DNA from 4 places in the Jeotgalibacillus malaysiensis genome. Region 4 is predicted to be linked to each of the others. Evidence: riboswitches for the same ligand, from Rfam matches in the RefSeq annotation. Region 4 holds a riboswitch; each other region holds the start of a gene.
What was found. A riboswitch is a leader RNA that binds a small molecule or an ion and turns the genes downstream of it on or off. The one in region 4 is predicted to bind S-adenosylmethionine.
Positions count from the first base shown of each region.

Region 1: another riboswitch for S-adenosylmethionine. It lies ahead of metK (methionine adenosyltransferase); the one in region 4 lies ahead of LG330_RS16740 (sulfite oxidase-like oxidoreductase).
Region 2: another riboswitch for S-adenosylmethionine. It lies ahead of LG330_RS05645 (Na+/H+ antiporter NhaC family protein); the one in region 4 lies ahead of LG330_RS16740 (sulfite oxidase-like oxidoreductase).
Region 3: another riboswitch for S-adenosylmethionine. It lies ahead of LG330_RS05490 (methionine ABC transporter ATP-binding protein); the one in region 4 lies ahead of LG330_RS16740 (sulfite oxidase-like oxidoreductase).

Region 1 is NZ_CP085252.1:2,411,290-2,417,265, reverse strand. It holds gene LG330_RS12890 (DUF2584 family protein) at 1-101, shown strand, start outside; gene pckA (phosphoenolpyruvate carboxykinase (ATP)) at 140-1,732, opposite strand; SAM riboswitch class I at 2,269-2,409, shown strand; gene metK (methionine adenosyltransferase) at 2,568-3,767, shown strand; gene LG330_RS12875 (DNA topoisomerase 3) at 4,081-5,976, shown strand, end outside.
Region 2 is NZ_CP085252.1:991,143-997,118, reverse strand. It holds gene LG330_RS05650 (L-lactate permease) at 1-883, opposite strand, end outside; gene LG330_RS05645 (Na+/H+ antiporter NhaC family protein) at 1,208-2,581, opposite strand; SAM riboswitch class I at 2,653-2,758, opposite strand; gene LG330_RS05640 (SRPBCC family protein) at 2,852-3,304, opposite strand; gene LG330_RS05635 (acyl-CoA dehydrogenase family protein) at 3,383-4,435, opposite strand; gene LG330_RS05630 (DUF4242 domain-containing protein) at 4,501-5,028, opposite strand; gene LG330_RS05625 (winged helix-turn-helix transcriptional regulator) at 5,186-5,611, shown strand; gene LG330_RS05620 (ABC transporter permease) at 5,645-5,976, opposite strand, start outside.
Region 3 is NZ_CP085252.1:960,398-966,373, reverse strand. It holds gene LG330_RS05510 (hypothetical protein) at 1-364, shown strand, start outside; gene LG330_RS05505 (ArsR/SmtB family transcription factor) at 488-793, shown strand; gene LG330_RS05500 (cation diffusion facilitator family transporter) at 813-1,739, shown strand; gene LG330_RS05495 (ASCH domain-containing protein) at 1,900-2,358, shown strand; SAM riboswitch class I at 2,800-2,906, shown strand; gene LG330_RS05490 (methionine ABC transporter ATP-binding protein) at 3,042-4,070, shown strand; gene LG330_RS05485 (methionine ABC transporter permease) at 4,060-4,710, shown strand; gene LG330_RS05480 (MetQ/NlpA family ABC transporter substrate-binding protein) at 4,726-5,541, shown strand; gene LG330_RS05475 (M20 family metallopeptidase) at 5,554-5,976, shown strand, end outside.
Region 4 is NZ_CP085252.1:3,220,172-3,226,147, forward strand. It holds gene mtnA (S-methyl-5-thioribose-1-phosphate isomerase) at 109-1,158, opposite strand; gene mtnK (S-methyl-5-thioribose kinase) at 1,155-2,369, opposite strand; gene LG330_RS16740 (sulfite oxidase-like oxidoreductase) at 2,385-3,047, opposite strand; SAM riboswitch class I at 3,122-3,241, opposite strand; SAM riboswitch class I at 3,844-3,956, shown strand; gene LG330_RS16745 (2,3-diketo-5-methylthiopentyl-1-phosphate enolase) at 4,034-5,251, shown strand; gene LG330_RS16750 (2-hydroxy-3-keto-5-methylthiopentenyl-1-phosphate phosphatase) at 5,256-5,921, shown strand; gene LG330_RS16755 (methylthioribulose 1-phosphate dehydratase) at 5,918-5,976, shown strand, end outside.

The DNA.
Region 1 (5,976 bases), 810 kb from region 4:
CCGGTGAAGTGAGGGGGATCGCAGAAATTTATAAGCTTGAATGGAGCGATCAGAAAACACTCATCTATTTTGAAATGAAATCACTCGAGTCTACAAATTAAAAAGCGTATCGGCAAGGTGCCGATACGCTTTATTTATTTTATACGATTGGTCCGCCAAGTCTGGCAATCCGCTCATCCACGCTTGTGAACTTCTTAAAGTTTTCTTTAAACTTCAGTGCAAGCTCCATTGCTTTTTCTTCGTATTCGCTTTCATTCTTCCATGCAAAACGAGGCTGCAGTACATCATCAGGAACACCCGGTACGTGAAGCGGCGTTTCAAGTCCGAATAATCCGTTGCTTGCAGTTTCCGCATTTGCAAGCTCACCGTGAAGAGCAGCTCTGACCATTGCTCTGGTATATCCAAGTTTCATACGTGATCCCGTCCCGTAAGCACCGCCAGTCCAGCCGGTATTGACGAGGTATACTTCAGCATCATGCTCTTCAAGCTTTTTACCAAGCATTTCAGCGTATACAGTCGGTTCAAGTGGAAGGAATGGAGATCCAAAGCACGTTGAGAACGTTGCTTCCGGCTCCGTAATGCCTCTTTCAGTGCCGGCAAGCTTAGATGTATAGCCGCTCAGGAAGTGATACATTGCCTGTTCTTTAGTCAGCTTTGCGATCGGAGGCAGTACACCAAATGCGTCAGCAGTCAGGAATACAATTGTATTCGGGTGACCGGCTCTGCTAGGATCCACAATATTTCTCATTGCCTGCAAGGGGTATGCGGCACGCGTATTTTCAGTTAATGAAGAATCATCATAGTCAGCTTCATGTGTTTCAGGGTCAAGCACGACATTCTCAAGTACTGAACCAAATCGGATCGCATCGAAAATCTGCGGCTCTTTTTCCTCTGATAGGTTAATGCACTTTGCGTAGCATCCGCCTTCAATATTAAATACGCCATTATCAGACCAGCCGTGCTCATCATCCCCAATAAGCTTGCGGTCAGCGTCTGCTGAAAGCGTCGTTTTACCAGTGCCGGAAAGTCCGAAGAATAATGCAACATCACCTTCTGCCCCAACGTTTGCTGAGCAGTGCATTGGTAAAATGTCATTTTGTGGCAACAGGTAATTCATCACTGAGAAAATGGATTTTTTCATTTCTCCTGCATATTCCGTGCCCCCGATTAAAATCGTGCGCTGTTCAAATGATACAATCACAAATGTTTCAGAATTTGTACCATCTGTTTCAGGGTCAGCTTTTAAAGATGGAGCAGAAAGAATTGTAAACGGCGCTTCATTCTGACTCGTCCACGCTTCACCTTTTTGAGCTCTTATAAACAGCTGGTGAGCAAAAAGATTATGCCATGCTCGCTCGTTCACTACACGGATCGGAAGGCGGGAAGCAGCATCAGCTCCTGCGAACCCTTCAAAAACAAATACTTCTTCTTTTTCACCAAGGTGGTTCAGTACTTTCGTATATAAACGGTCAAATGAATCCTCAGAGATCGGCTGATTAACTTTACCCCAGTCAATCTTGTCACGTACAGAGGCTTCATCCACAATAAATTTATCTTTAGGTGAGCGGCCGGTGTATTTACCTGTTTCAGCTCTTACAGCGCCTGTAGAAGTTAATGTGCCTTCTTCTCTCATTAATACCTTCTCCACAAGCTGAGGTACAGAAAGGTTCTTATTCACGCGTTCGCTCATTAATAGTTCTTTTAATTCTGAAGTGTTTCGGATTGTTGTCATGTTATCTCCCACCTTTTCAGTAAGTCATTCACCTTTGTTCGAAATTAGTATAACACATTCAAATGAATAGTCTATACTAATTGGCGATTTCGTTAAAAATTCTTATTTAGTTTAAATTTAATAATCTGGCGTCTGATCTCCGTTTCAGGCGGACGCTTTCCTGGATGAGCCGTTTTGTGGCTCCATTAGACCTCCTCGCCTTCGGCTGTGGGGTCTCAGCTTCCAACTAATCGTCCCGGAGTCGCCGCCTTCTACTGCGATCAACGCTGTGGATATTAAATCAATCATTTTAATAATGCCCATTTTTTTCTGCACAGATGATGATTGCAGCGTAAGGGGGCGACTCCTGCGGCAGGAAGGGACGTGTGAGACCGAGCATGGCGAAGCCTGCGGGCTCACCGCCCGGCCGCGGAAAGCGTCCCCCTGAAGCGGAAATCATCAGCCAACTTAAATAAGCACTAAACTTCTCATCTATAATTGTATATTATGATTGACATTACACATTCATTTCCGTATGATAGTTTTTTGAACGGATACTCTTATCCCGAGCTGGTGGAGGGACAGGCCCTATGAAACCCAGCAACCTGCTCCGCAAAAAAGCATGATGCTTTTGCGGTCCAAACATTTGGAGCGAAGGTGCTAACCTGAAGCAAGACGTGTGTCTTGAACGATAAGAGTGAAAGGCGAACTGATTATGAACCTTTCCTCATGAACGTGATTTGAGGAGAGGTTTCTTTTATTTTATGCCGAAACTTGGATGATCTTGTAGGTTAACGTTCGATCTCTAAGGGTAATGAGTACCGTCGACTATTTGCTTCACAAGGAGGAGACTTATATGTCTGTAAAACGTCGTTTATTTACATCCGAGTCCGTAACTGAGGGACATCCGGATAAAATCTGTGATCAGATTTCTGATTCAATTCTTGATGCAATACTGAAAGATGATCCGAATGCCCGAGTGGCGTGCGAAACTTCTGTTACAACCGGACTTGTTCTGGTAGCGGGAGAAATCTCAACTTCTACTTATGTAGATATCCCTAAGATCGTGCGTGAAACGATTAAAGAAATCGGCTATACACGTGCTAAGTATGGTTTTGATGCGGATACTTGTGCAGTACTAACTTCAATTGATGAGCAGTCACCTGACATCGCAGCAGGAGTTGACCGTGCACTAGAAGACCGTGAAAGCCAGATGACTGATGCTGAAATCGAATCAATCGGTGCAGGCGATCAGGGGCTTATGTTCGGTTATGCAAATAACGAAACAGTTGAACTGATGCCACTGCCAATCTCACTTGCACACAAATTGTCACGCCGTCTGACTGAAGTGCGTAAAGAAGATATTCTTCCTTACCTTCGTCCGGATGGTAAGACACAGGTAACAGTTGAATATGATGAAAATGACAAGCCGGTGCGCGTAGATACAATTGTTATCTCAACGCAGCATCATCCGGAAGTCAGCCTTGAGCGTATTCAGCGTAACCTGAAGGAACATGTGATTAATCACGTTGTACCGGCAGAGCTAATCGATGAAGATACGAAATACTTCATTAACCCGACTGGCCGCTTTGTTATTGGAGGACCTCAGGGAGATGCAGGTCTGACTGGCCGTAAAATCATCGTAGATACGTACGGAGGATATGCTCGTCACGGCGGTGGTGCATTCTCAGGTAAGGATGCAACAAAGGTTGACCGCTCAGGTGCTTATGCTGCACGTTACGTAGCGAAAAACATCGTTGCTGCAGGTCTTGCTGATAAATGTGAAGTACAGCTTGCTTACGCAATCGGCGTAGCACAGCCTGTATCAATTTCTGTTAACACATTTGGAACTGGTAAAGTGGAAGAGGATACACTTGTTGATCTGATCCGTAATCACTTTGACCTTCGTCCTGCAGGCATCATTAAAATGCTTGACCTTCGCCGTCCGATCTACAAACAGACAGCTGCTTACGGACACTTCGGCCGTAATGATCTTGACCTTCCATGGGAAAGAACAGATAAAGCTGATGCTTTGAAGAAGGGTGCAAACGCATAATAGGAATGAAACGGTCCGGAATATATCTTCCATGATATATTCTGGATTTTTTTATGGGTTGGGCATAGGTCAAATTACACGATTCTGCGAACATGTCACGAGATTTTATGAAGCATCATGTTTATTCTTTGAACATCAACAGTTATTCTCTGAACAATAGCATGTATTTTCCGAACCACTAGCGAAAATTCTTCGAACCAACGCTACGATCATGCCACACCAGAATAAGTGTTCGCCATCTCACCCGTCCCATGATATGATAAGGTCACAAATCCCCGATTGATGCTTCGGACCAATACTAGGAGGAATTCCTTTGTTTACAGTCATTCTCGCAGAAAAACCTTCACAGGCGAAAAGCTATGCAGATGCTTTTCAAACATCCAGAAAAACAGATGGTTATTTTCATATAGAAGATTCACTGTTCCCGGGAGGAGCGGCGATTACGTGGGGCTTCGGACATTTAGTGTCACTTGAAGAGCCTCAGAAATATAAACCGGAATGGAAGAAGTGGAAGCTTGATACGCTGCCGATGATCCCGGAAGAATTCAAATTCACCGTCCCTTATGCGAAGCGTGCGCAATTCAATATTGTCAAAGGGCTTCTCAGAAAAGCCGATCAGATTGTAGTTGCAACTGATAGTGACAGAGAAGGGGAGAATATCGCACGGTCCATTATAGAGCAGGCAGGCATGATGCATAAGCCGACTAAGCGTTTATGGATTAACTCGCTTGAAAAAGACGTCATCAGAAAAGGGTTTCAGGAGCTGCGTAATGGTGATGATTATCTTTCATTATATGATGAAGCGCAGACGAGACAGGTAAGTGACTGGCTTGTTGGTATGAATATTTCGAGGCTCTACACGCTCCTTTTACAAGAAAGAGGTGTCGACGGACCATTCAGTCTCGGGCGTGTTCAGACACCAACGCTTTATATGATCTGGCAGCGGCAGCATGAAATTGAAAACTTTAAACCAGAGCCGTTTTTTCAACTGCTTGCTGATCATAAAGAAAGCGGAAAGGCATTTCAGACTAAGCATGGTACTACTTTTAAAAAGAAGGAAGAAGCAGAGAAGACGCTCAAACAGCACAGAATTGAACATGGAGCCGAGTTAAAAGGAACAGTCGTAAAGGCTGAGAAGAAGCTGAAGAAAATGCAGGCACCGAGTCTGCACAGTCTGTCTTCACTTCAGGCAAAAATGAACAGACGATACAAATACAGTCCTTCAAACGTGCTGAAAACCGTACAGGATTTATATGAAAAAAAGCTTGTATCCTATCCACGAACAGACTGTCAGTTCATTACAATGAGTGAATTCCGGTATTTGTCCGGTCAGCTTGAATCAATGAAAGCCGCTGCTGGCGCTACTTTTGAGACAGCGCACCCGAAGCCGCGGCCAAAATATGTACAGGATAGTAAAGTGCAGGAGCACTATGCGATCATTCCAACGAAGAAAGTGCTGACTAAAGACAGAATTGAAAAGCTAAAGCCGATGGAAAAGAATATCTATAACGAAATTCTCGGCAGTACGCTTGCGATGTTCCATGAGGATTACCATTATGAAGAAACGCAGGTGGATGTGGACATTCAGGGGCTCATTTTCAGTGTAAAAGGAACAGTTGAAAAAAAGCGCGGATGGAAAGAGCTATTCAGCGAAAACGCTAAAAAGGATACGATACTTCCTCCATTAAAGACAGGGGATGTGATCGCATCTGTCGTGAATATAAAGGATGATATGACCAAGCCGCCCAAGCCGTATACAGAGGGACAGCTGATTACGATGATGAAAACGGCAGGGAAGATGCTTGAGGATGAACAGGATCAGGCCATGCTGAAGGAAGTTGAAGGGATTGGCACAGAGGCAACGCGGGCATCTATTATCGACACGCTGAAAAAACAGCAGTATATCAACGTGACCAAAAATACTGTCACTGTAACAGAGAAAGGTGTGACCCTTTGTCAAGTCATTGGCGGAACGCTGCTCAGCAGTCCTGAAATGACAGCCAGATGGGAAACCTATTTAAAGAAAATCGGCAGAAAAGAAGGCAGTCAGGAGGCCTTTTTGAATAATATTGCAAAATTTATTCAGCATATGATTACTGAAGCGCCGAAACAGATGGGGAATGTTAAAGCGTCCGCAGGGTCTGCTCAGAAGAAGTCATCTGTCATGCCAATTTGTCCAAAGTGTAAAAAAGGCGTTATGGTCGATAAG
Region 2 (5,976 bases), 1.4 Mb from region 4:
CCGGTGGAAAATCCCACTGCGTTTTCGGTAAAAGAAATCCTCTTTTCGCAGCCGGCACCACAATCGCCAGACCAATCAGCCCGCCAAATAATGACGGAAACTCAGGACCAAGCAGATTTGCCACAAGCGCATAAGGAATCGTAAAAGCAAGTCCTGCAAATAATGCAAACTTCCATACCTCCGCTCCAGCCTTCAGAGATTTCTTCTCTCCAAAGAAAAATGTCAGCATCATGACCATAAAAAGCGGAATCAGCAGTCCGACGATGCCATGAAAAATCGCCACCTGACCGCCGATCATCTGTATGTATTCATTAAAATTCACGCCAAGCGCTGAAGCCTCGGCATTTACAGCATCTGATCCTGTCAGCCCTGATGACACCCCGATCAGAATCGGTGTACCAACAGCCCCGTAAGAAACCGGCGTCGACTGGATAATCAGTGCTACCATAACTGCCCCCATCGCAGGAAAACCAATTGCCACTAATAGCGGCGCAAGTACAGCTGCAGGCGTTCCCCAACCTGATGCCCCTTCAATAAATGAACCGAAAAGCCAGCAGATAATAATCGCCTGAATCCGCCTATCAGGTGAAATATCAATAAACCCCTGTCTAATCGTCTGAATTGCACCACTTTCCTTTAGCGTATTCAGCATCAGTACGGCACCGAATACAATGAACAACACTTCAAGTGCTGTTACGACCCCTTTTGTACTCGCAGCCGCAATCTGGTTACCCGGTACATCCCAGACAAATAAAGCCATCGCTACTGTTACAGCAAACGCAAGCGGCATCGCATACTTCGCAGGCCACCTCAACACCACGAGAAAAACCAATACTGTTAAAATCGGCACTAAAGCAAACAGTGCCAGCGTCCCAAGCGCCATCACAACCATCCCCTTTTTCGTAAAATCCCTTTGTTCTGCATTAGTGTCATAAGGTCATCAGATGACCTTATATGTAAGTGCTTTCAATGTTATTACATGAGGGTGGATTTTGCAAGGGGGTTTTTGGTGGGGGGGTTGTGTGTAGTGCAGGTACTGGTTCAGGAGATAACATGCATTGTTCAGGAGATAACATATGCGGTTCATAAAATTTCAAATGCCTTTCAGGAAATAGTGTCATTTGACCTACGCCAACTTCCTTTCGCACACAAAAAACACCCCGACGCAGCATCTCCACTGAATCGGGGTGTTCCACTACACCAATAACTATGCACTTTTCTCTTTAAATCTTGGAAACTGAATCGCGATCGCTATTACACCGGCAAGTGCAATCAGAATCGGGTAAATACAGTACGGTACAATTTCAGCCGGGGAAATCCCTGCGACACCTGCAACGGCGAGAAGCTGTGCGCCGTATGGGATCACGCCCTGCACTGAACTTGAGAAAATATCCAGTAAACTCGCTGATCTGCGTTTATCAATTCCGTACTCATCTGCGATCTGTTTTGCGAGTGGTCCTGCAGTAATAATCGAAATGGTGTTGTTAGCTGTAGCAAGGTTTACTGTTCCAACGAGACCGGCGATCCCTGCTTCTCCACCTTTTTTTGATTTCACGCGCTTTGTTACTGATTGAAGCAGGAATTCAATTCCGCCATTTACTCTGATCAGCTCTACAAGTCCACCAAGCAGAATTGCGATCATCGCAAGCTCCTGCATATTTGTAAAGCCGTCTCCAATCAGTCCAATCAAGTCCATAAAGCCGTACTCGCCGAGCGCCAGTCCAACAATTCCTGCAAAAATGATTCCGCCGAGTAAAACAAGAATCACATTTGCCCCGGCAACAGCAAAAATTAATACGCCCAGATAAGGCAGTACCTGCACTAAATTATACGGGTTATCCCCATCAAGAGAAGCGCTGTTACCACTAGTCAATACACCGAAAATGATCGCTGTGATAATTGCTGCAGGTAAAACAATAAAAATGTTGACCTTAAATTTATCCTTCATTTTTGTTCCCTGCGTACGGACTGCTGCAATCGTTGTATCAGAAATGATTGACAGGTTATCACCAAACATTGCACCACTGACAATTGCACCCATCGCAAGCGCCACGCCGATATCGGTCTGCTCTGACAGTCCGAGTCCAATTGGCGCCAGTGCCACAATTGTTCCAACAGATGTCCCCATTGAAATAGAGATAAAGCATGCAATCACGAACAGACCAACAATCAGCAGATTTTGCGGCAGCAGTGAAAGTCCAAGGTTAACCGTTGAATCAACAGCACCGGCACCTTCTGCGACTGAAGCGAACGCACCGGCTAAAAGGAAGATCACCACCATTAAAATAATGTTCGGATGTCCCCCGCCTTTAGCCAGTTGCATTGTTTTCGTCTGAAAATCTGTTTTTCTATTCATCAACATGGCGACTAAAATCGCTGTAAACAACGCAACCAATACAGGCATGAAGTAAAAGTCTCCTGTTATAATACCTGATCCGATAAAAAGTAAAATAAATACGCCAAACGGAATAAGTGCGAGCGGATTGCTCTGAATATTCTCCTGATTCATTCTCATAGCCTCCTGAAATAGTCTCGTATCCTGGTCTTGCAAAATGTACCCATTTCGGGTTGAAGTACACATTGGAGAGGTTTTTGGGCACAAAAAAACCTCTCCAATAAGAAAAAGAAGAGGCTTGAATAAGCAAACAGCTTTTCTTATCTCTCAGGCAGACGCCTGCTGGAATTGGCACAGTACTCAAATGGCGAGTCTGCTGCCGAGGCTTCAAAGGGCCAGTCCCTCCGCCTCTCATCATAAGAAGATGTTATAAAGTTTTTAATGATTGTAGAAATATAAGTGATTCAGTCGGATAAGTCAACAGAATCAGTTAAATTGAGAATATTCAATCACACTTCAGACGCTTTCAGCTTCGTTCTTTACTCTCTCAAGGAACTCGAGCACAACTTTATTATCCTGCTTTTTGCCGGCAAGCTTCAGCATCGCTTTCCCGACAAAGTTAGCTCCTTTGTTTTCCCCTTCATAGATGAGTCTTGTCTGCTCCTCATTTTCTTTTAGCAGTCTGAATGAAAATGTCGTGTCAAAGGCTTTACCCAATACGAAGTTAACCTTCTTATATTTCTCTTCCTCATGTTCTTCATAGGCAAGGGTATGTACAATATAGGTTTCAACACGTTTTCCTTCACCGTAGGTCTGCTGATGCTTTGCGCCAGCCGCTGTTTCCTCACCCTCCACAAGTTCATGTGAAATGACCTTTGGCATAATCCTTTTAATGTTCCTGTCTTTAAATAATTCCCACACATGTTCAATATTAGCATTGATCACTGTTTCTTCATTCCATGTAATCATATATATCCTTCCCTTCTGAAAATGCTTTACTGTTTCTATTTTACTACAAATAAAAAAACGCCGATTGACGACGTTTGATTAGTTCGCGAGCATTTTTTCAAGATGTCTGATAGTGGGGGTAAGATTGGCAAAAAAGTATGCTTCTCTGAGCCTTCTTGCCGGGTGGCTTTTCTGAAGGTAAGCGGGACCGCCGTTATGAAGCATATCTGCCTGTACGGCTTTTAAAGTCAGCTTAACTGCTTCAAGGCGAACCTTTAAAATCTCTGACCAGTCAATGTCTTTAACCAAATGATCTGCACGTTTACGCAGCTTCTCAAGCTCTTCGGCGAGTTCATCTGCCTGTACAGATAGATAGGCGTTTGCTCCATTTTGTTTTGCTGAAGCTTTTTCAATCGATTTGATGGAGGCATCAGTCACACCAAATCCAAGTGGGATCTGATAAAGTACGAAGTATGGACGAATCTTTTTAACAAATTCTGATGCGTCTTCTGAAATGATATATGTCGAAGGGATATGAACGTCTTTGAGCTGGCAGGCATATGTTGCACTGCCGTTCACACCGAGATATTCTGCTTTTTCTTTCATTATTAATCCTTCAATTCCACATGAGACGAGCGCCATTACCTCATTGCCTTGATCAGTTGAGGCGACTATGCCAAACCAGTGGTCTGAGCCGAGGTTAGACACTGAGGGCAGGCTCCCATTCAGGATATATCCATCATCTGTTTTATCAGCTTTCAGGTGGAGTGTTTCAAGACCTGCATAGGATTTCATCGGATTGGAAAGCCCTGTTGCTCCAAGCGTAGAGCCATCTTCAAGCAGTCTCAGCAGTTTATCCTTCAGCTCTTTATTTGCACTGCTTCGCACATATGTCAAAGAAGCTAAATGGCACCAGAGGTTGAAAGCAGTTGTCATACAGCTTTTTGCCGTTTCTTCTACCACTGTCATTTCTTTCGCAACGACTTCCGCTGCTACATGACCCGGAGAATTCAATAAACCGGCTCCGCCCAGGCTTTTTAAATATTCTTCTGCGTAAAATGCTTCTGCATCCACTTTCTTTACATGAGGTTTTAATTTATCTGCAATTAAAGGTCTGACAATCTTTTCAACCTCAGTGCTTTCCTTCAGCATGTGTCTGCCTCCTGTCTGATTGATCCTGTGAAAAATCTCCGGGACTCCATACCCGGAGATGATTGTTACTTGTTGATTTCTGTAATTGAATCAAGTGGTGTATTCACTGCTTCACGTGCACGCTTAACTGCATCTTCATCCGGTGCATCATAAAAGCAGAGACACTTAGACATGTCCTCACATACATACGTTCTTGCAAATGATACTTCCGGTACTTCTGCGTAATGCACTGAATTTTTCTTTTTGCGCGCTAAATACTGATCCATCGTCAGGTCTTCAGGAAGGTTCCATTCAACAAGGTAATTCACGTTATTTGCTTCCTTCTTCACTTCATCAAGATCTTTCCCGACGATTCTGACTTCTTTTAACAGATCAATCTGTAGGTCATGTTCTTTTAGTAATGATTCAAGCTGGTCAGCTGCTTCTGCTTCAAAAATGTAGAATACTCGGCTGAAGTCTTTAGACACCTGAACTTCAATCAGGTTAATGTTCTGAGAGGCAAATGCAGACTTCAAAGATGACACTTCTTTTTCAAAATCTTCCTTCTGACTGATTGCTGTTTTTAACGTTGATTCCACTAGATATAAACTCATTTTATCCGCTCCTTTTTTAAAAATGAATAATTCCGATGAAAATAATCAGCTTTAGCTGTTAGGGTTATATTATTATACTAAGTTCAAAAAATCAACCTTGTTACAAATTTTAAATATGTTATGATCTATATATTGTAAAAAGCCTGGAGGGACAACAATGAAAGCCACATATGACTTGCCTTGTAATATTGCCCAAACCTTAAACATAATCGGTGATCGCTGGACATTATTAATCGTTCATGAAATTCTGGTCGGTCACAAAACGTTTAGTGAATTAAAAAAGGAACTGAACGGAATCTCATCCAATCTTCTTTCAGATCGCCTCAAGTATCTTGAAAGCAGTGGGTTAATCTCAGCTTCTTTATATTCGGATCATCCACCCCGTTATGAGTACAAACTGACTGAGAGTGGAGAAGCGCTTGAAGATGTTTTTAACTCCATTATTCTATGGGGAAGATCACATTTAGATAAGTGCTATAAGAAGCTGATCCATGATAGGTGTCAGACAGAAGTGAATATCGCCTATTACTGCCCGCACTGTAATGAAAATGTTGACGAGCTGTCAGTAGTTGAAGTGGACTGAAAAGTGAAGCCTGGGACAAAAATGTCTCAGGCTTTACTTCTGATCATTCGGCACTACGCCCCACTGCTTTTCAATCCACCTTTCAAACAGTCTGATGCCTTTATCAAGGAGCAAGCCGCATATGCCAATAAATATAATCCCTGCAAGAACCAGGTCGAGTCTCAACAGATTTCTTGCGTCAACAATTAAATAGCCAAGTCCTGATTGAGAGCCTACCATTTCACCTGAGACAAGGAAAATCCAGGCAGTCCCCAACCCGATATGGAGCCCGTTTGCAATAGAGGGAAATGCTGCCGGAAATATGATTTTCGTCATCAGCTGAGGCTGCCTGATTTCAAGGTTCTGAGCGAGCTTCAGGTATGTCT
Region 3 (5,976 bases), 1.3 Mb from region 4:
CGTTGATGGCTTATTTTTAGTTTCAGACGCCATCCCGTTTCTGAATTTCCTTTGGGTATTGCCATTTGTCGTCATAATCCTTGGTTTTATCGGACTTGGACCCCTGACGGTTATTGTACTTGTATCAGGAATTCTTCAGGGTGTCGAAGTGCCCTATCCGCCTGAAATTGTATTGCTTGGGATTACTTCAGGAAGTGTGATTTCTATCATGATTTCACCACTGATCCTGCCAACAATTGTGCTGAGTTCGGTAAACGGTTTAAGTATTGTGAAGAACAGCTTTTTATTCAATTATAAATTTGCCATTGCGTTTTATCTGATGGTACAGGTTTATCTGCAGGGATATATTTTGTTTTTTCTATAGCTTTGAGGTACAGCCTGGTATACAAGGTTGTACCTTTTTCAATCTCATTGACAAAGCTTCTGTAATATTTTAATGTATGAATATATAATCATATATACACATAACGATACAGGAGGTGTTCTTTTGGATACAGATCACGTGAATAACCTTGATGAAGAAACATTGTTTGTCGTCTCACAGACATTTAAAGCGCTTGGTGATCCGACAAGAATACGGATCCTGCACCTGCTTTTTGTGAATGAATACTCAGTAAACGGCATTTCTGAAGCATTGAGTCTGAAGCAATCGACTGTCTCACATCAGCTGAGATTTTTAAAAAACCTCAGGCTCGTAAAGTATCGCCGTGAAGGCACGACCTTATATTATTCACATGATGACGAACATGTAATGAATATACTTGAACAGATGATTAAGCACGCTCGCCATTAAGTATGATGGAGGAATGATAATGGGACACGGACATGATCATGCGCATACATCGAATAAAAAAGCATTGTTAATCAGCTTTATCATCATAACAAGCTTCATGATTATCGAAGCTATCGGGGGGGTTCTGACAAATAGTCTCGCCCTTCTTTCAGATGCCGGCCATATGCTGAGTGATTCAATTTCACTCGGTGTTGGACTGCTTGCTTTTACACTTGGAGAAAGAGCGGCTGACCGTCATAAAACATATGGATACAAACGTTTTGAAATTTTAGCGGCTGTATTTAACGGTGTAACACTCGTACTGATTGCACTCTATATTTTTTATGAGGCTTTTCAGCGTTTTAGTAATCCGCCGGAAATTGCGTCAACAGGAATGCTGGTTATTGCTACACTTGGGCTGGTTGTCAACGTTGTAGTGGCATGGCTGCTGATGCGTAAAGGTGATACAAAAGATAACCTGAATCTCCGTGCCACATTTCTTCATGTGCTTGGTGACCTGCTTGGATCAGTCGGTGCTGTGACAGCCGCTCTGCTGATTATTTTCTTTAATTGGGGCTGGGCAGACCCTCTTGCAAGCGTGATTGTCGCAGTGCTTGTATGTATCAGCGGCTGGCGCGTGTCGAAGGATTCCATCCACGTCCTGATGGAGGGCACACCTGAAAATGTTGACCTGGAGCAGGTGATTGCAACAATTAATAGTGTCAGCGGGATCAAAGACATCCATGACCTGCACGTCTGGTCAATCACAAGCGGCAATAACGCCCTCTCCTGCCACGCAGTTGTAGACGGCACCCTTTCCATCAATGAATGTCAGGAGCTGCTGCGGGAAATTGAACATAAACTTGCTCATGAAAAGATCGGTCACGTGACCATTCAGCTTGAGGATGAGGCGCATCCGCATGATGAGACGGTGATGTGCTGTCATCAGAAGGAACATGTGCACTGATGAGTATTCATGTGCATACTGGGGACGGAGGTTAGTGTGCACATCATATGTACACGGCAGGGACAGATTTCACCTGAAGCTTTTCAAGCCTGTCCCCAAAACGCGATTAACATTATAATGCTATAATTAATCTGAATGTTGAAATTTTAGGAGAATGAATATGAATGCAGCATCAATGAAATACTGGAATGATTTTTGGATCGCTCAGTGTAAAAAACAGCCATCATCAGTGACTGCCTGGCAATTTGGTGAGACACCTGATTACCTGGCGAAGTTAGTTATTGACGGGATCAAAACAGCAACCTGCTCGGGCCTTATTTTCTATGAACTTGAGAATGAACCGCTGCCGGCAGTAGATGATTACAGCATTATTCTCAGCAGTAAGGATGAGCCTTTAGCAATTATCCGCACATCTCAGGTGGATCTTATGCCAATGAATGAAGTCCCTGAAGAATTTGCAATTGCAGAGGGTGAAGGTGACAGAACGTACAGCTACTGGAAAGAAGCACATGAGCGCTTTTTCAGAAAAGAATTGAGTGAGGTCGGACTTGCGTATACGGAAGATATCATGTTGGTTTGTGAGCGGTTTGAGCTTGTGTATGTAAGAAACAAGTTCTAATTTGAGAAAAATCAGAGTGTAGTGAGACGCTTCTCTATTAACTTCCGGAAAGCTCAACATAAGGGATTCATATGGATCAAACTTCAAAGTGCTTCCGATCCCCTCCATCCACTTTTCAATAGGGAACGTTAGCTGATATTTTCTGTACAGCTTTTTAAATGATTCAATTTCACTAGTCTCTGTATCAAATACCAGGCCATCAAAATCAAATATCATACATTTAATCAATTTTACTCCTCCTCACCTTGAACAATTAATTTTCTATGTTTTTGGCCACAATTATTTACTGTATAGATAGATCATTATGCACTTAATTCTTTAATCTAAGTGTTTGTGAAAATTTTACTATAAAAACTTTTTAAAAATAATATTCTTCACATCTATTGACTTCCCTTTTCCAGCATAGTAAAGTAAGGAACATCATTTGAATAGAACGATTTCTTCTTATCCAGAGAGGTGGAGGGACTGGCCCTTTGATACCTCGGCAGCGGACTTACTTAGTAAGCACCGTGCCAACTCCAGCAGGCGTTATGCCTGATAGATGAGAAGAGTGTTTGCGTTATGCAGCCTCTTCTTGTTTATCAGGAAGAGGTTTTTTTATTCCTTAAACACTTGCCGGGGAAGGATATTTGATTAAATCCGATTAAATTTCCCAGTTAACTTATATTTAAAGGAGGATTCCGATGATACAGTTTGAGAATGTGAAGAAAACGTATGGTGAAGGCGAAGAAGCGGTTCATGCGTTAAAAGGAATTGACCTTACAGTGGAAACAGGGGAAATCTATGGGGTGATTGGCTTCAGCGGGGCCGGAAAAAGCTCACTGATTCGCTGCGTAAACTGGCTTGAACAACCATCAGAAGGAAGAGTGTTGATCCATGGAAAAGACTTAAATCAGCATTCAAAACAGGAAATCAGAACGATTAGAAAAGATATCGGGATGATCTTCCAGCATTTCAACCTGCTGAATTCCAAAACGGTGTACCACAATGTGGCTACTCCCCTTTTACTGACACGCGAGCCGAAAGAAAAGGTTCGTGAACGTGTTGAGGAATTACTCGCATTTGTTGGACTTGCAGATAAAGCAGATCAATATCCTGATCAATTATCAGGCGGTCAAAAGCAGCGTGTCGGAATCGCCCGTGCACTTGCAACGAATCCATCCATTCTTTTATGCGATGAAGCAACATCGGCACTCGATCCACAGACGACACAGTCTATTCTGGATCTGTTAAAAAAAATCAACAAAGAGTACAACATTACGATCTTAATCATTACACATGAAATGACAGTGATCCGTGAGATTTGTGATAAAGTTGCCGTCATCGAAGAAGGAATTATTAAAGAAAAAGGCACAGTGTTTGAGGTATTCACAAACCCTCAGCATCCGACAACGAAACGTTTTGTCCGGTCAGTGATGAACGACCAACTGCCTGACAGCATTGTGAAGGAACTGGAGAAAAAGAACTTTAAAAATGTGTACCGGATTCAATATACCGGTCAATCTACCGGGTCTCCACTCCTTTCACGGGTCTCGAGACAATTTAACCTTGATGTAAATGTGCTCTTTGGCAATATCACTGAGCTGCAGGAAATTCCATTTGGCAACCTCATTGTTGAGTTTGATGGCAGGCAGTCTGATATCCAGAAAGCACTTCACTATATTCAACAGGAAAACGTTTATGTAAAGGATGTGGCACAGCATGCTGGTTAATACAGATCAGATTATTGAAGCACTGTGGGAAACACTTGCGATGGTTGGATTTTCACTCCTTTTCTCATCACTGATCGGCTTCCCGCTCGGCATTCTGCTTGTTGTGACGCGAAAAGGACATTTACTTGAAAACCTGGCTGTCTTTAATGTTTTAAATGCAGTCATTAACGTATTCAGATCAGTTCCATTTATTATCCTGATGGTTGCCATCATACCGATTACAAGATTAATTGTCGGGACTTCAATTGGTACAGCTGCAGCAATTGTGCCCCTTGTCTTTTATGCAGGACCTTACATTGCAAGACTGATTGAAAACTCACTGCTTGAAGTAGACAAAGGTGTCATTGAAGCTGCTGAAGCAATGGGTGCAACTCCGGGGCAGATTATTTTCAAATTTTTAATTCCGGAAGCACTCAGTTCACTTGTACTGGCACTCACGATTGCAACGGTCGGACTAGTCGGCGCATCTGCGATGGCTGGAGCCGTTGGTGGCGGAGGTCTTGGAGATCTGGCAATCACATATGGTTACCAGCGTTTTGATACAGCCGTGATGCTGATCACAGTCGGCATACTGGTCGTGATGGTTCAGGGTCTTCAGACAACAGGAAATATCGTATCTAAAAAAATCAGACGTAGTTAATTGGAGGAAATCAACATGAAAAAAACAATTGGAACACTTGTACTTGCATCAACAGCTACACTTCTCGCAGCATGCGGCGGTGACAGCGAAACAGTCACAATCGGAGTCAGCGGATCAGATACGCGCATCTGGGATTTTGTCGCTGAAAAAGCTGCAGAAGAAGATATTGAAATCGAAATTGTCAGCTTCTCGGATTATGTGCAGCCAAATATTGCGTTAGCTGAAGAAGACATTGATCTTAACGCTTTCCAGACAATCTCTTATTTCGATGAATTCATTGAGGACCGTGAACTGGATCTTTCACCAATTGCTTCTACAGTAATTGCACCAATGGCGCTATATTCAGAAAAAGTTGATTCTGTAGAAGAATTACCGGATGGCGCAACCATTGCCGTACCAAATGAAGCGACAAACCTGGGACGTGCACTACTGCTTCTTGAAGAATCAGGCTTGATTGAACTAAGCGATGATGCCGGTTTAACAGGCACACCTGAAGATATTACAGAAAACACGAAAAACATCACACTCGAACCGATCGTTGCAGGTCAGACACCGCGCGTATTGCCTGATGTAGATGCATCAATTATTAATAACGGGATTGCAGTGGATGCAGGGTTCAGTCCTGTTGACGACTCGATTTTCCGTGAAAGTGATACAGCAACACCTTACATTAATATCATCGCAAGCCGTACTGAAGATCAGGACAATGAAGTGTATCAGCGTATTGGAGAGCTTTATCAGCAGGAAGATGTTGCACAATTCATTGAGGACGAATATAACGGTGGAATGATTCCGACATTTGTTTCACTAGAAGAACTTACAAATTACTAGGAGGCGCTTTGTATGAGTATCTCGACCAATTTTGAGCAGGATCTTCTCCAGCATATTGATCAGAACAGACAGCATTATCTTGCAACCAGCCACCGGATTCACGAACGTCCTGAAATCGGAAATGAAGAGTATTTTGCGCAAAAAGAGCTGACTGCCCATCTTGAAGCTGCAGGGTTTTCTGTTAAAAAAGACGTAGCCGGTCACGAAACAGGATTTTATGCTGCTAAATCAGGCAACAAGCCGGGACCGGTTATTGCGTTCTTAGCAGAATACGATGCACTTCCAGGACTCGGGCATGCCTGCGGCCATAACATTATTGGCACGGCAAGCATCGCCGCAGCCGTTAGTGTAGCTTCTATTATAGAAGAAACCGGTGGCACAGTTGTCGTTCTTGGTACACCTGCTGAAGAAGGCGGACCAAACGGCAGTGCAAAA
Region 4 (5,976 bases):
TACGCCTTCCGGGGTCTCAGCTGTCCGTCACATCCCGCAGGAGTCGCCGCCCTCCACTCCAATCTTCAGCTGTGGAAGTATAACAATGGATTTTAACAAACAAATAAATTAAACCGTTACTCCTTCAAATAATGCTTTTAGCTTCGTCTGATAATCTCCTCTGACGATACCTTTTTCGGTTACGATGCCCGAGATCAAACCGTGTGGTGTGACGTCGAATGCAGGGTTGAATACGTTAATGTCTTCGGGTGCGATTCGTTTGCCGGCGATATGGGTGATTTCTTCTGCGTGTCTTTCTTCAATGACGATGTCGTCTCCTGTTGCTGTCTCGAGATCAATGGTGGAGAGCGGTGCAGCGACGTAGAATGGGATACCGTGGGCTTTTGCCAAAATGGCAAGTCCGTATGTACCGATTTTATTTGCTGTGTCTCCATTGGCTGTAATTCTGTCTGCCCCGACTAAAATCGCGTCGACGTTTTTTGTTCGGAGCACGTGTGCAGCCATATTGTCTGTGATGAGCGTGACGTCAATGTCTGCCTGCTGAAGCTCCCATGCAGTCAGTCTGGCTCCCTGTAAAACAGGTCTTGTCTCAGTTGCATACACGTGAATGTCAGACCCGCGTTCTTTTGCGATATAAAACGCGCCGAGTGCTGTTCCGTATTTCGACGTTGCAATTGCGCCAGTGTTGCAGTGCGTGAGAACCGTTGCATGATCAGGAAGCAGCGAAAAGCCGTACTCCCCAATGCGCTTACACGTTTCCTCATCCTGCTGCTGAATCAGGATCGCTTCTGTTTCAAGACGCTCAATCACTTTTGCAGCAGAGTTTTCTTCTTCAGTTGATTTCAGTAATCTTTGAAGCGCCCAGGAAAGATTGACAGCAGTCGGGCGGGATGAATTGAGATAAGCTGCTTTTACAGCAAGTTCTGCTTTTAACAAACCTGGCTCAGTCAGCCCGCTGGTTTTTGCCCATAAAGCAAGGCCATAAGCAGCAGTAATACCGATTGCAGGCGCGCCTCTTACTTTTAATTGCGTAATGCTGTCCCATACATCTTCAATCGTTTTTAAAAAGATATATTCCACTTCTCCGGGAAGCTTCTGCTGATTCAACAGACGGATCGCACCGCCTTCCCAGATGACCGGTTTAATAAAGTTTGTCATTTTGCCAGCCCCTTCAGATAAGCAGTCAGGCTTTTCGGTGAACGCCATACTGTACGGTTAAAAATCAGTGATCTGCCAGTTTCAATCGCACGCTGCTGCGCCTGCAGTCTGCCCGCTTCGTCTTCAATTCCATCGATATCTTCAACGTGCGCCAGTCCGATGATTCGTCGGATCGTTTTACAGCCGGCAAATCCGAGCGTATCCTGCCAGATCTTTTCAAGCACATAATCTGCATACTGATCAGTGCGCTGTCTTTCTTCAAACCCTTTTTCAAGCAGCAGCTCGCGGTAGCGCTTTTCAAATACTGCCCACGTCTGTTCAATTGCCTCAAGCAGGTACTCACTGATTTCAGTACGCTTATTTTCATCCGCTCTTTCCTGTTGTGCGATATAGTTGAGCGTCAGGTTGGCAATGAATGCACCGATATCAAATCCTGCCGGACCATAAAATGCAAATTCAGGGTCAATCACTTTTGTAGACTCCTCCGTTACAAACACACTGCCTGTATGAAGGTCTCCGTGAAGCAATGTTTCTCCTTCAGTGAGGAATTGTTTTTTCAATTTTGCGACTTCAAAGATTAGACGATCGTCCTGCCACAGTGACTCCACTACTTCCTGAAGGCTTTCAGGGTAGGAATTCGATTCAGCATTTTGATAAGGATCTGTGAAAACGAGCTTTTCAGTAATGTCACACAGGTCAGGATTTACAAACTGGCGTGCAAGCTTTTTCTTTTCAACCGGTCCAAGTGCTTCATCAGAGGCGTTGAACAGATTTTCTGCAAGGTATGAGCCAATATGTGCTGAAATGTGGGGGTAGAAGTTCCCTTCAAGCAGTCCTTTTCTGAGAATCACATGATCTGACAGGTCCTCCATCACCGTTACTGCATAGTCATCGTCATAATCAAATACTTCCGGTACAAGCGCCGGTACATATTTTGCTGCTTCCTGCAGTGCCTGACGTTCAATGCGTGCACGGTCTAGCGAGAGCGGCCAGCTTTCACCGACAACCTTTGCATAAGGCAGCGCCTGCTTCACAACGAGTGATTTGTCAGTTTTCAGATCCTTCACAATAAACACGTAGTTCAGATTCCCGTCTCCAACTTCGTTACACGTTACCTGCTCTTTATCAGTGATGAGTCCCTTATTTTTTAAATAAACGAGGACACTCTGATCAGTAAATGGTTCATACACATGCTCACGTACATTTGTCATTAACGTTCCTCTCCTTTAATCGAATTCTTTTTTATGCCACTCATCTTTAGGAATGTCTAAGTCCTCTCCTGAAAAACGTTCTTCTCTGAATACTTCACCGTAATTATGGAATCCGTTACGCTCCCAGAACCCCGGGCGGTCTTCCTGTAAAAACTCGATTCCTCTGATCCACTTCACACTCTTCCAGAAATACAGATGCGGTACGACCAGTCTGAATGGATAACCATGCTTCGCTGTCAGCGGCTTTCCTTCAAAGGAGTGAGCGAGCAGAATGTCATCTTTTAATAGATCCTCAAGTGGTAAGTTGGCTTCATAATCATGATCTCCATAAATCATAACGTGCTTCGTGCCTTCAGGAATTTCAAAGTCTTTCAGCAGATCTCTGATTGTGACGCCTGTAAAAGCATTATCAAATCGCGACCACCTTGTGACGCAGTGAATATCTTTTACAACCGTCGTCTGCGGCAGCTGCATGAGCTCGTCATATGTGAATTTCTTTTTAGTTACACCTTCACCAAACAGCGTGAAATCCCATGTAGCAAGATTGTATTCAGGGACCTCGCCTTCATGCAGAATCGGAAATTTTTCTGTCAGCGTTTGACCTGGCGGGAGTCTGCCCTCGTGTGTATTTTTCTGTACCGGCGGCCGTGCTTTTTTCAACCGTTCTGCCTTACCCATTGTTTCACGCTCCTTTTTAAACAATAAAAAGCCCCTTTCTAAGATAGAAAGAGGCAGAATTAGACTGATTCGACCTCTTATCTCTCAGACCATTACGTCTGTTGGATGTAGCACCGTGTCCCTGCTGAATGTATACAGCGGGCCGGTTGCCGGGCTTCATAGGGCCAATTCCCTCAGCCAACTCTCGATAAGAGTGGTATATGTAGTTGGTTGTTATTGGTTATTTCGAATTCATAATTGCAAGTTTACGGAATAGAGTGACGTTTTGTCAATGAGTTTTTTAAAAATTATTTTTGAGGGCTTCTGGGAACCGCTGTTGACCTGCGTTTCAGGCGGACGCTTTCCGGACGGTGGTTGCTGAGCCTCCTCAAGCTTCGCTTTGCGGGGTCTCAGCTTCCCACTAATCGTCCCGGAGTCGCCGCCTTACACTCCGGTCAACAGCTTAGTTATCTTTAAAAAGTATATATAGTTGGTTGATCAATTATTTCTCATACTTTTTAGTTTGTAAAAAATTCTTGATATCTGCACAGCGAGTGATTGGAGCGTAAGGGGGCGACTCCTGTGGCAGGAAGGGACAGGTGAGACAGAGCATGGCGAAGCCTGCGGGCTCACCGCCCGGCCGCGGAAAGCGTCCCCCTGAAGCGGAAATCACCCGCCAAATTATATGAGACAAACACAATATTACTCATAAACTAAAAGCACAATAATATAATTTTCTGAAAAATCGGCTTGACGTTTTTGAAGATCTCTGACATAATTCGGTACATGATTTTAAAACCAACCGAATACGTATAAACTCTTATAAAGAGCAGGTGGAGGGGCGAGCCCGATGAAACCCGGCAACCTGTTTCAGCGATTTACCGCTGATTCAAGGTGCTAATTCTCACAGCGACAGCTGAAGGATAAGAGGAAGAACGTTCATTTAGATGTCCGCTTCCTCTTTGGGAGCGGATTTTTCATTTCTGTTTTTTGAAAGGATGTCTATAATGTCAAAAATTACAGCGACTTATCTTGTACATGATGCAAAAGGAAATTTAGATAAAAAGGCTGAGTCTATCGCACTTGGACTGACGGTCGGTTCATGGACGGACCTGCCGGCGGTTGATCAGGAGCAATTGAAAAAGCATAAGGGTGAGGTTGTTGCTGTCAGTGAAACGTCACCTTCAGCAGCAGCCGGCCACTTAGGTGAGCGTAAGGCTGGACTGATTAAAATCGCCTATCCGGCAGCAAATTTCAGTGCTGATATTCCGGCAATCCTGACCACAATTTTTGGAAAGCTTTCACTTGATGGTGAAGTAAAGCTTGTTGATATTGAACTTGATGAAGCACTTGAGCAGCAGTTCCCCGGTCCACAGTTCGGGATTGAATCAATCAGAAATAAGCTTGGCGTACACGATCGCCCGCTGCTGATGAGTATTTTTAAGGGCATGATCGGACGTGGAACAGATCTTTTTGAAGAACAATTGCGCGCACAGGCTGCAGGTGGCGTTGACCTTGTAAAGGATGATGAGATTTTATTTGATAATCCGCTCACACCTTTTGAGGATCGGATCCGCCGTGGTGTGAAGGTGCTGAATGAAGAATATGAGCGCACAGGTCACCGCACGTTATATGCAGTGAATCTTTCAGGAAGAACATTTGATTTAAAAGAAAAGGCACGAAAAGCAGTTTCGCTGGGCGCAAATGCACTTCTGTTTAACGTATTCGCTTACGGGCTTGATACACTGCAGAGTCTGGCTGAGGATCCGTATATCGATGTACCGATTATGGCGCATCCTGCTGTATCCGGCGCTTTTACGGCTTCACCGCTTTACGGGATTTCTAATCAGGTGCTGCTCGGTAAACTGCTTCGTCTCGCGGGTGCAGATTTCGTGCTATTCCCTTCTCCATATGGCAGTGTGGCGATGGAAAAAGCTGAGACATTTGCAATCAGAGATGCACTTACCTCTGACAGCCGCCTGAAGCGTGCATTCCCTGTGCCATCAGCAGGTATTCACCCGGGGTTAGTGCCTCAGTTGATTGAGGACTTCGGTAAAGACTCCATTATTAATGCAGGCGGCGGGATCCATGGTCATCCGGGTGGTGCGGCAGCCGGGGCTAAAGCGTTCCGTGATGCGATCGCTGAAGTGCAGGCCGGCGGCACTTTAGAAGACGCTGCTGCTAAATCAGCCGAGCTTGAAAAGGCACTTGCATTGTGGGGGTGAGCGCATGCCGAGCGTAATTTTTTGTGACTTTGATGGCACGATTACAAAATCCGACAACATTATTTCCATCATGCAGCACTTTGATCCACCGGGCTGGGAGCCGATTAAAGATCAGATTCTTTCCCAGGAAATATCGATCCGTGAAGGTGTAGGAAAAATGTTCGCAACCCTCCCTTCTTCATTAAAAGACGAGATCATTCAATACGTTGTCGAAACAGCGAAAATTCGGGAAGGATTCAGGGATTTTGTCAGCTATACAAGAAAGGAAAATGTTCCCCTGAACATCGTCAGCGGCGGCATCGACTTTTTCGTAAAGCCTATGCTAAAACCATATGACCTTGAAAATCAGCTTTACTGCAACGGTAGTGATTTTTCGGGAAATACAATTCGAATCACCTGGCCGCATCCATGCGATGAACATTGCTCAAATGACTGTGGTTGTTGTAAGCCGAGCATCATCAGAGAGCTTGTTGATGAGCATGTACAGAAAATTGTCATTGGTGATTCTGTCACAGACCTGGAGGCAGCAAAGCTTGCTGATCTTGTATTTGTCTGTGGTGATTACCTGGAGGAAAAATGCAGGGAGCTGAACCTTCCTTATAAGCGTTTTACTCATTTTGATGAAGTAGTCACTTATCTTGAACAGTCCAAGGAGGTTGTACACCGTTGAAAACACTTGATCTTGAAGCCCGCTGGCAGGAGCTTGCAGATGTTAAAGAGGCACT